Regions from separate parts of the Paenibacillus sp. GQ49 genome, predicted to be linked through region 2. Evidence: riboswitches for the same ligand, from Rfam matches in the RefSeq annotation. Region 2 holds a riboswitch; the other holds the start of a gene.

Region 1 (5,944 bases), on a different contig from region 2:
GAATCAGTATTGTAACGGCTCTATTTCATATCATCATGCCGCTCATCGGCATGTATATGGGCAAATACGTCAGCTCCCTGCTCGGTGACATTACGACGTATGCGGCAGGTGGATTGCTTGTTTTGCTGGGTGCTCATATGATTCTGAATGCATTTCGTGAAGGCGATACCAAGCTGGTGGACCACCGTTCCCTGCTCGGCGTTGTGTTGTTCTCCCTCAGCGTAAGTGTGGATTCGTTCTCCGTTGGCGTTTCCTTAGGGATGTTTAGCAGTGATCTGATCTTGACCGTACTTGCTTTCGGTGTGTGTGGCGGGGTGATGTCGGTTATGGGGCTGTTATTAGGCCGTCGGGTGAGTCAGAATCTCGGGGATTACGGCGAAGCTATTGGTGGCGCAATCTTGCTTGCGTTTGGACTTTTGTTTATATTTTAAAATAAAACTTGAGATATCATATCATTCGCATCATATGTAAAATGGGGAGGCTAACACAATGAAACATATTTTATTCGTATGTACAGGAAATACGTGCCGCAGCCCCATGGCAGAGGGGCTTTTGCGAAAACTGGCATCGGAGCGCGGCATTCAGGTAGAGGTTCGCTCCGCAGGTGTGGCAGCAACGTCGGGTATGCCGATCTCCCGTCATGCGGAAGCAGTTTTGAGAGATCATAACGTTGAAGGTCCACCTCATTCCACACAGCTTAGCTCTAACCTGGTAGGTTGGGCCGATCTGGTTCTTACATTAACACGGAGTCATAAGCAGCATGTCATGCAGGTTTTTCCCGATTCAGTCCACAAAACCTATACATTGAAAGAATATGTGGAGGATGATGAACAGGTATTAAGTGATGTTCAGGAGTTGGACAGCCTGTTTGCAACGCTTGAGATGAAACGTGCCCTTGGGCAAGAGATCCTGGCATCGGAGCGTGAGCGAGCCATTGAGATTAGACAACGAATTCCAAGTTTCGACATCTCCGATCCGTTTGGGGGAAGTCGTGATGATTATAATATAGCTGCAGCTGAGATTCGGACGGCATTGGACCGGCTTTTGGATAAGCTGGGATAATTCTGATCCTGCGAGGCAGGTTATAGAAATAGGACACGTGATGTAAATTAACCGTTGATTTTAGGCGCGGGTTGTTTTATGATGAAGGGGAAAACAGGGATCCGGTGTAACTGGCGACGAAGTGGGCATAACCACGATGGAGCACCGGAACAAACGGCCGGTCGCCTGGGCAAAAGAGCAATTCTGCGTTACCCGCAGACTGCTCTTTTTTTCGTCTTTCATCTGATTATTCGCTATAATAGTACCTGAGATGCCGTGCAAGAATACGAAGGACAGCCAAGAGAAAGCAGGCATGATTTTATCGGGAGGCGATAATAGGATGACTATAGAGTTAGATTCGGAACAACCCGGATTGCAGGAACAGACCGCGTCTATTCTGCATGAACTGGCGCTTGCCGGACAGCTTGGGCCTGGACAGATCGTTGTGATCGGTACAAGCACAAGTGAAGTCGCAGGCGCTCGGATTGGTACGAGTGGTGCCATTGAATTGGCGCAACAGCTTCTTGCGGGTATACGCGAGGTGCAGGAAGAGTTCGGTTTTGACACGGTATTCCAATGTTGTGAGCATCTGAACCGTGCGCTGGTAATGGAACGTTCTGTGCTTACTCGACTTGGATTGACCGAGGTTGGTGCAGTACCCGTGCCCAAGGCCGGAGGTTCCATGGCATCCGCAGCATATCGTTCGCTGACCGATCCATGCCTGGCTGAACATGTGCAGGCCCATGCGGGACTGGACATTGGGGAGACGATGATTGGGATGCATCTCCGGCATGTAGCCGTACCCTATCGTACAGTGCTCCGCTATGTTGGAGATGCTCGTGTAACCACAGCGTTGACCCGTCCGAAGTTGATTGGCGGCGAACGCGCGGTGTATCGTAAGGAAGAACAACCAGATTCGACATTTTGTGACTGATATCTTCAACCAATATAAAGCTAAATTAGACTTTACACGAAAACGGAGAGTGCAACACCAATCTGAAGAAGCGAAGCGTTCGCCTTTATCCCCGGATTTTCCCCTTATTATAAGGGAGTTCAGAAAATCCGGGGATAACAGCGATCGGAAGATGGTGATGCAATCGAAGTCAGGAGTGTAACCACTGTAGTTTCGCTTTATAACTTCACTTATACCTGGGAGGAATTTAATCATGGAACAATTGCGCAAGAATGACCCGGCAGTACTGGAAGCGATGAATCTTGAACTGAAACGTCAACAGAACAACATCGAACTGATTGCATCCGAGAACATCGTAAGTGAAGCAGTAATCGAAGCAATGGGATCTGTTCTGACCAACAAGTATGCTGAAGGATATCCAGGCAAACGTTACTATGGCGGTTGTGAGCATGTGGACATCGTTGAAGACATCGCGCGTGATCGTGCAAAAGAATTGTTCGGAGCAGAACACGTGAATGTTCAACCTCACTCCGGTGCACAAGCGAACATGGCAGTATATCTTGCAGCGTTGAAACCTGGTGATACTGTACTTGGTATGAACCTTGCCCATGGTGGACACCTCACACACGGTAGCCCGGTTAACGCATCTGGTTTGCTGTACAACTTTGTAGCATACGGCGTACAGGAAGATACATTCCTGATTGATTATGATGAAGTACGCAAAGCGGCTTTCAAACACCGTCCTCGTCTGATCGTTGCAGGTGCAAGTGCATATCCGCGTACCATTGATTTTGAAAAGCTGGCTTCCATCGCCAATGATGTAGGCGCTTTGTTCATGGTGGACATGGCTCACATCGCAGGACTGGTTGCTGCTGGTTTGCATCCAAACCCGGTTCCACATGCGCATTTCGTAACAACAACTACACACAAAACGCTGCGTGGACCTCGTGGTGGTATGATTCTGTGCCGCAAAGCATGGGCAGCAGCGATTGATAAAGCGGTATTCCCAGGTTCCCAAGGTGGACCTCTGATGCACGTGATTGCTTCCAAAGCGGTAGCATTCGGTGAAGCTTTGCAACCTTCGTTCAAAACATATGCACAGAATGTCGTGAAAAACGCACAGGTTCTGGCTGAAACACTGATCGCTGAAGGATTGAACATCGTATCCGGTGGTACAGATAACCACTTGATGCTGATCGACACACGCAGTGTGAACATCACAGGTAAGGAAGCAGAGCATGTGCTTGATTCCATCGGCATTACCGTGAACAAAAATGCAATTCCATTCGACCCTACAAGCCCGTTTGTAACGAGTGGTATTCGAATTGGTACACCTGCTGCAACTTCCCGTGGCATGAACGAAGAAGCTATGGTAGCGATCGGTAAGATCATTGCCAAAACGCTGAAAAATCCAAAAGATACAGCGAAGCTGGATGAAGCCCGTGCAGAAGTGACTGCACTGACAGACCAATTCCCGCTCTATACCGATCTTAAATACTAAAAAACTTTGCTAATGGTGTTTGTATTTGAGATGTTCTTAAAATGGGATACAAAAAAACGAAGCAGACAGAATGAGACCGCAGAAGCGAAGCGTTCGCCTTTATCCCCGGATTTTTCCCTTGTTAAAAGGAGAATAAAAAAAATCTGGGGATAACAGCGATCGAAGGATCATTCTGTAGGCGGAGTGCCCTTGTATTCATCATTTTCATTTTCTTAACGACATAACAGCAGGAGCAAAACAGGACCGGATGGATCATTTTCCGGTCCTGTTTTTTATAGGATTCGGTAATCTGTAATGATTGGGTGCCCTTTGATGGTGTAATTCGTTGTTGGTGATGATATAATATACAGGATTTATCGAGCCCATGAATGGCGGCTAGGTATATTTGGAAATGCTGAACATGAAGAACTTACCGGAGGGACAAATTAGATGGGAAAATTAGTAATATGTGATCACCCTTTGATTCAACACAAACTGACGTTTATACGCGACATGCGTACGAATACGAAAGATTTTCGTGAATTGGTGGATGAAGTAGCAACGTTGATGGCTTATGAGATTACAAGAGATGTTGAACTGGAAACGATTGATGTACAGACACCTGTAGCTGCAACACAAGGTAAAGTCATCTCTGGACGTATGCTCGGCCTGGTGCCGATTCTGCGCGCAGGACTCGGAATGCTGGATGGCGTTGTGAAATTGTTGCCAGCGGCAAAAGTTGGACATGTTGGTCTGTTCCGTGACCCGGAAACACTGCAACCGGTAGAATACTACACCAAACTGCCTACAGACGTAACAGAGCGTCAATTGATTGTAATTGATCCGATGCTGGCAACGGGTGGTTCGGCAATTGCAGCTATTGACGTGCTCAAAAAACGTGGCTGTACCCAAATCAAGATGATGAACCTGGTTGCGGCACCGGAAGGCGTAAAAGCTGTGCAAGATGCACATCCCGATGTGGACATCTATGTAGCAGCATTGGACGACCGTCTGGATGATCATGGTTATATCGTTCCAGGGCTTGGAGATGCAGGAGACCGTCTATACGGCACTAAATAAGCATATTGCATGCTTTGTAAGAGGTTCGGAACTTATAGAAAAGGGGCTTTGCTCGAATGTCCAACAAAATTAAAGTCATGACGATCTTTGGGGTGCGTCCGGAAGCCATCAAGATGGCTCCGCTTATTTTGGAATTGCAGAAACACCCTGAGTCTATTGAATCTATTGTTTGCGTAACTGCGCAGCATCGCCAGATGTTGGATCAGGTACTTGAAGTTTTCGACATTCATCCCGATTATGATCTGGATGTGATGAAGGACCGTCAGACATTGAATGAAATCACAATTCGTGTGCTTGGCGGTCTGGAACCGGTGTTAGCCGAAGCGAAGCCGGATATTGTACTGGTTCACGGGGACACATTAACTACCTTTGTAGCGAGCTACGCAGCATTCTTGCAACAGATTCAGGTAGGACATGTGGAAGCTGGGCTGCGGACGTGGAACAAGCTGTCTCCATATCCGGAAGAGATGAACCGTCAGCTGACGGGAGTACTGGCGGATCTACACTTTGCGCCTACGGATTGGTCTTCTTCCAATCTTGCCAAAGAAAATAAATCAGAGTCTAGTACGTACGTCACAGGCAACACGGTAACAGATGTGTTTCAATATACTGTACGGGAGGACTACACACACCCGGTACTTGATTGGGCCCAAGGCAAACGCCTTGTGCTGATGACAGCTCATCGCCGTGAATCTCAAGGCGAGCCTCACCGCAACATTTTCCAGGCCGTCAAACGGATTGCCGACGAATTTGAAGATATTGCCATCGTGTACCCGGTGCATCCAAGTCCTGCTGTGAAGGAGCCGGCTCACGCGATTTTGGGGAATCATCCCCGTATTCAATTAATTGATCCACTAGACGTGGTGGATTTGCATAACTTTTACCCGCACACTCACTTGATTTTGACCGATTCAGGCGGTTTGCAGGAAGAAGCGCCTTCGTTTGGTGTGCCTGTGCTCGTATTGCGCGATACAACAGAACGCCCGGAAGGTATTGAAGCCGGAACGCTGGAATTGGTAGGTACCGAAGAGGAACGTGTGTATGAACGGACCAAAGCTCTGCTTACAGACAAAACCCTGTATGCAAGCATGAGCCAGGCTGCCAATCCATACGGTGATGGACATGCTTCGGAAAGAATTGTCAATGCGATTTTGCATCATTTCGGTGTAAATAGTGAGCGTCCGGAATCATTTCACAGAAAATTCAAAAAATAATACATTTTTTCTGACGGATTTATAAAGGGCAAGCATACAGTTAAACTGTACGGTTTACGCGGGTTTATGGGCTTTGAGGGTCTGTATTCCCGTCGTTTCCCCCTTTAAAACGCTAAAATCATTCAATTGACAAAGGCTCTCATCATTCAGTAAAATTAACTGGGATTGCAAGGGTGGCGTGGAAAATGGCCGATTCGAACAAACCAAATTCATCCC
Region 2 (5,944 bases):
GAGTTGGATAGGTTAACTCAATCTTTAACAGAGAAGGAGCTGCTCCAGAAGTATGATTAACCAGACGGGAGGATCAGACAGATGCGTAAAAGTACAATATTTTGGATTACGGGAATAACGATAATCCTCTTGGTGACTCTGCTCATATACAGCTATGTTATTCCAAGTGTGAGTGCACAGGATGTTGTGATGACAGGCACAATCAGGCAGATTGATACGGACGCAGTTGAGGTAGAGTTAGAGATAACGCGAAAAAGAGAAGACAAGGATCGACATATGGTGTATCCTGTTGTCCCTGGATGGGAAGGGGTCACATTCACTGAAGAACAAGATGATGCGTGGTACATGCCTTCGTCCGTTGGCAGCTCCTATCTTGATCAAGTCATTCTGGAAAAGTATCTGAAAGCGCAGGGGAAAACCATGAAATCAGCTTATAATCTGATAGGATTTGCGATACCTGATGAGATAGGGAGCTACAAGTTGCGGTTAACGCTCAGATCTTTGGATGGAACGACTCAACCGCTTGAGAATCCCATGGTGTATTATGTTCACAACGAGCATTTGTTAGGGAAGGATCTGAGTTGGGTTACGAGTGAGAATTTGGAGATCAATAAGGAGTAATCAGAATGATGAATGTATATGAATCGAATGAAATCACCGTACGTTTCTTGAACACAGAAGATGAACACCATCTGGTGAAGTGGCTGTCAGACCCGGAAGTTCTTCAATACTATGAAGGGCGTGATCGGCCGCATGATCTGGAACAGGTGAGAGAACATTTTTACAATCAGAAAGATGATGCTACCCGCTGTATCGTTGAGTATGAAGGACATCCGATTGGATACATTCAGTTCTATGAGCTTGAGGAAGAAGAGCGAACGGAGTATGGTTATGGAGACACGGATGAAATCATCTATGGAACGGATCAGTTTATTGGTGAGGTGGACTACTGGAATAAAGGCATTGGTACACAGTTGATGCAATCCATGCTGGTTTATCTGATTAATGAAAAACAAGCCCGTAAAGTGGTTATGGACCCTCAATCCTGGAACTTGCGAGCGATATCCTGTTACGAGAAATGTGGTTTCCAAAAGATTAAGCTGTTGGAGAAACATGAGCAGCACGAAGGACAGATGCGAGACTGTTGGCTTATGGAATATGCCCTGTAGATCCTGTTTAAAGTTATTTGAATCATATAAACAAGGAGGAATAATGGATGGATGAAAGATTTCCGATAGGAACATTTGTACACACGGGTGAAGTTACTTTGGCACAACGGGAGAAGTGGATTCAGGACATTGCTGAGTTGCCTGAACGCGCACGAGAAGCGGTAAAGGGATTGAGTGAAGAGCAATTAAGTCTACCGTATCGAGAAGGTGGATGGATGCTCAAACAGGTTATTCACCACATGGCAGACAGCCATATGAACAGTATGATTCGTTTCAAGTTGGCGCTGACAGAGGATACACCAACGATTCGGCCTTATTATGAAGAGCGCTGGGCTGAACTGAGTGATTCAAGAGACCTGGATGTCGAATTCTCGCTTCAGATTCTGGATGCCCTCCATCGTCGTTGGGTGTTTCTGTTAAACGCGCTGACAGATGCAGATTATGCCAAACAATTTTATCATCCCTCATCGGAAGAAACGACAAGACTGGATTATAATCTGGGCATGTATGCATGGCATGGCAAACACCATGTTGCTCACATCACATCGCTTCGGGAGAGACTGGGAATATAGCAAGGAGAAATATCTTTTTAAGGAGGATTCATCATTGAGTGTACATATCAGACTATTAAATGAGAGCGATCCTGTAATCATATCAAAGGCGTTTCAGGAGCAGGGTTGGGGGAGATTCGCTGAGCAGTATCTTCGTTACTTGGCTGAACAACAGAATGGGGAGCGCGTAACCTTGGTAGCCGAGTTAAATGGAGAATTTGCCGGATACGTGAATGTATTGTGGTATTCCAGCTATCCGTCTTTCAGGGAACAAGGCATTCCCGAAATTAACGATTTTAATGTACTGATGAAGTTCCAGCGCCAAGGTATTGGTTCACAGTTGATGGACCGAGCAGAGGAAGTTATTCGGGAACGAACGGATGTAGCAGGCATTGGTGTAGGTGTGTTTTCCGATTATGGCAAAGCACAAGTTCTATATGCCCATCGCGGGTACATACCAGACGGTCACGGTGTACACAAACATGATCATTACATTCAGCCGGGTGAAGAAACGATTATGGACGACGATGTTGTACTTTATCTTACGAAGAAGTTAAAAGCCACGCAATAATTTCATAATATATACAATGATGGAAGATGTCATGTATACTAGTTGTTAAATATCTGTTGTGTGTGACTGGCGTAAACGTGGAGTGAACCACGAGGAAGCACATATATTATATGCCGTACGCCTGGGCAAAGTGTTTGATCAAAAGATCAAACACTTTATTTATTATTCAGGGAACGAAAGGACTGGTGGCGGCAGCAGGTTTCCTAAAAGGAAAAAGGGATACTACCAACTCATCTGCTTATGATTTATTGAATCCTTATTGTGCAGAAGTAATTTCAGCGCGTGTAGTGCGTGATGGTAATACGGTAACTGGTGCGGGGGTTACGGCTTCCATTGACCTGGGACTATATTTGGTCGAAATGTTAACGTCTACGGAGATCGTCCTTCAAGTTCAACAAAAACTAGAGTATCCATATTATGAAGCTGGTAATTTAAAAGATGTCTACATGCACACTAAAGGGTAGGGGATAAAAAGATGACTATTCGCCTTTTTCAAGCGATTGATCAGCCAGCAGTGCTGAAAATGATGACGGATCATCATTTTCAATTTCCTTCGTTTATACGCGATCAGTATCCTGCGCGCTGGGATTCATTTTTAAAAATGACGGATGAACGTATCAGTGCTTATTATGTCATGGTTGACGAAGCAGATGTTGTCATAGGTCATGCTGGTTATATCTTTCAGCCTACTGTTAACCGATATGAAATCGTTGGCGTTGTTACATGCAAATCACACCTTCGACAGGGAGTAGCACGTGGACTAATTACAAAAATATGTATAAAAATAGCTGAATTCGGCAGTGGTGATGTCATGCTTTACACACTTGATCATGAAGAAAATGAAGCAGCGCTCGTATTTTATGAACGAATGAATTTTCAAAAAGAAGGTGTTGATATGAATTATTATGCCTCGGGGTTTCATAGACTTTCACTTGTTAAAACATTATAAGGGAACTTCAAAAAACTAATTGTAGTGGAAGCATAAAAGTGTACTTTAGTTTAAGTTGCATGTACTTGCAAAGAAAGATGATCAAAAAGCTTTTCTGCATGTTATACTCTATTGGAATTTGAAGAATGATAAGCAGGATGTTGAGAGATTAGATGATCAGAGGAGTGATTGATCCATGTTTAGCAAAGTCGGCCAGATTATGTTGTATGTCAATAATCAAGATGAATCACTGGCATTTTGGACGGAAGTTGCAGGATTCCACATTGTGGATGAAGTAAACCTTGACGAGGGCATGAGATGGATTGAGATTGCGCCTACCCCAGACTCGCAGACGAGTATTATTCTCCATGACAAAGAGTTCGTCGAACGGATGTCGGCGGGTGTAAATCTGGGCACACCTTCGTTAATGTTCTTCACCGATAATCTGGATCAATTATATGCCGACTTGGCTGGTAAACATGTAACGGTCGGAGAGATTGTCGAGATGCCAACGGGGCGTGTTTTCAACTTTGCTGATAATGAAGGAAATTACTTTGCAGTTTTGGAACGGGCGAAGTAAGTTACAACTTAAAACAGCACCATTGCAAGCGGTCGACATTCATGTCGGTCGTTTTTTTGTTGGGAAAAAGCTTCTGTTTTTTAAGTAGAAAAGCACAAGAAAAATAGAGAACTACTGGGTAAAAATGTTATAATAGAGTGTGGCTGATTTAATGAAAATGACGAGGAATGAATAGTCGAAAATGAAGGTTTGGATGGAGAATTTAAGGAGGAATGTGGTTGTGGAAAAGACGATTAAAAGTGTACAGGATCTATATGATATGCTCGATGCGGACTTCAGATCTGCCAAGCAGTTTTGGGAGCCTTTCTATGAGGATCGGAACAGACCCATCCCCTTTTTCCCAAACAAACCGGATGAGAATCTGGTAGCGCATGTGAACGAAGGTGTGCTGAGCGGCGGCAAGGCACTGGAACTGGGGTGTGGCCCCGGCAGAAATGCGTTGTATTTAACCCGCCAAGGATATCAGGTAGATGCTTATGATCTTTCGGAGACAGCTATTGCTTGGGCTAAAGAGAGGGCGGCAGAGGAGCAACTGGACGTGCATTTTGAATGTCGATCTGTGTTCGAATTGTCCCCAGAGCAAGAATATGATCTTGTCTACGACTCGGGTTGTCTGCATCATCTGTTGCCACATCAGCGTATTCCCTACATAGAGATGATTCACAATGCACTCCGGCCTGGAGGACACTTTGGAATGACTTGTTTTGCTCCTGGTTATGGCGATATTGGTGGGCCTGAGATCGTTATGAATGATTGGCAGGTGTATCAAGAGAAGTCGATGCGAGGTGGTCTTGCATTCACGGAGGAAAAGCTTCGCTACATGCTGGAAGATGGCTTTGAATGTGTGGAGTTCCGTGCAATGAAGACGATGGAGCAGCATGAACCATGTTTTGGTGTACCTTTTCTCTGGGCCACGTTGTGGAGAAAGAAAAACTCGTAAGAGTAGGGGAATTATATCCATTGAAAATAGAAGAGGAGTGGTATCGGAATGGGAACAAAAACAGGAACAGGAAGAAGACGCTTTATCATTACAGGCACATCCAAAGGGATCGGTTTACAACTTGCAGAGTTATTATTGGCTAAGGGGGATCACGTTTACGGTATTTCACGCGGGGGTTCGCATCTGTTGGAATCAGGCGAGGAATGGAGCGGGCGTTACCGCCATGTTCAGTACGATCTTGCCGACCTGAATGGGATCGATGATTTGATTACACGCATATTGGACCAAATACCTTCTCAGGAAGCTGAATTCATTGGACTCATTAATAATGCAGCGATGCTGGAGCCACTAAGACCTATCGATCAGTGCAGTGCGGCAGAGATAAGTCAGAGTCTTAACATCAGTCTTGCAGCGCCAATGATATTGAGTTCATCTTTTATTCAACAAACAAATCACCTGTCCGCCAGACGTAAAATTGTTAATCTTTCATCGGGTTCGGGAAGTTATCCCGCGCCTTCAATGGCAGTGTACTGTACATCCAAGGCAGGTATGAACATGTTCACCCAATGCGTATCTTTGGAGCAAACGGGCCAACAGAACCCTGTTGAGATTATTGCTTTTGATCCGGGGATGGTTGATACGGAATTGCAGGCTGTTGCACGAGGCAAAAGTGCAGAGGAGTTCGCCCTTGCGGGTATGTTCAATCAAGTATATGAAGCAGGACAATTAAGATCGCCACAAGATGTAGCGAAGCAGTTGATCGAGCGGATCGATGAACACAGTGATGCAAGCCATGTTATACAATCCACCGAGAGTTAATATCGTATACTTCGTTTTGCCTGTTTTCTTGTGAAGTAATAAGTATGGATACCTTTTGAAATAAGTCCAACTTCCCTGTACACTGGAATCAGCGATCGGAAGAACGATTCGTAACGGTAAAGGTGATCCTGCAACAATGGAGTCTGATTACCTTATTCAACCTTAGAAGATCAGAAACGTGGTGAATCTCTTGTTTAAAATTATGCTCATTGAAGACGACGAGTCGTTATTCAGTGAAATCAAGGAACGTTTGTCCCAATGGTCGTATGACGTGTATGGTGTGCAGGATTTTGGAAAGGTATTGCAGGAGTACAGCGTAATTCAGCCGCAACTGGTCATTATTGATATTCAGTTACCCCAATATGACGGGTTTCATTGGTGCCGGA

The links. A riboswitch is a leader RNA that binds a small molecule or an ion and turns the genes downstream of it on or off. The one in region 2 is predicted to bind ZMP and ZTP.
Region 1: it holds a riboswitch for ZMP and ZTP, as region 2 does, so the genes downstream of both, AC6CIF_RS08670 (TIGR01440 family protein) here and AC6CIF_RS04210 (DJ-1/PfpI family protein) in region 2, are expected to answer to the same signal.

The regions. Positions count from the first base shown of each region.
Region 1 is NZ_JCAXEL010000003.1:351,219-357,162, forward strand. It holds gene AC6CIF_RS08660 (manganese efflux pump MntP) at 1-431, shown strand, start outside; gene AC6CIF_RS08665 (low molecular weight protein arginine phosphatase) at 490-1,062, shown strand; ZMP/ZTP riboswitch at 1,159-1,240, shown strand; gene AC6CIF_RS08670 (TIGR01440 family protein) at 1,382-1,975, shown strand; gene glyA (serine hydroxymethyltransferase) at 2,208-3,455, shown strand; gene upp (uracil phosphoribosyltransferase) at 3,885-4,514, shown strand; gene wecB (non-hydrolyzing UDP-N-acetylglucosamine 2-epimerase) at 4,571-5,728, shown strand; gene AC6CIF_RS08690 (AtpZ/AtpI family protein) at 5,914-5,944, shown strand, end outside.
Region 2 is NZ_JCAXEL010000001.1:911,307-917,250, reverse strand. It holds gene AC6CIF_RS04235 (hypothetical protein) at 1-60, shown strand, start outside; gene AC6CIF_RS04230 (hypothetical protein) at 82-621, shown strand; gene AC6CIF_RS04225 (GNAT family N-acetyltransferase) at 630-1,169, shown strand; gene AC6CIF_RS04220 (YfiT family bacillithiol transferase) at 1,217-1,741, shown strand; gene AC6CIF_RS04215 (GNAT family N-acetyltransferase) at 1,776-2,291, shown strand; ZMP/ZTP riboswitch at 2,344-2,425, shown strand; gene AC6CIF_RS04210 (DJ-1/PfpI family protein) at 2,402-2,755, shown strand; gene AC6CIF_RS04205 (GNAT family N-acetyltransferase) at 2,767-3,240, shown strand; gene AC6CIF_RS04200 (VOC family protein) at 3,416-3,799, shown strand; gene AC6CIF_RS04195 (class I SAM-dependent methyltransferase) at 3,993-4,739, shown strand; gene AC6CIF_RS04190 (SDR family NAD(P)-dependent oxidoreductase) at 4,788-5,558, shown strand; gene AC6CIF_RS04185 (response regulator transcription factor) at 5,749-5,944, shown strand, end outside.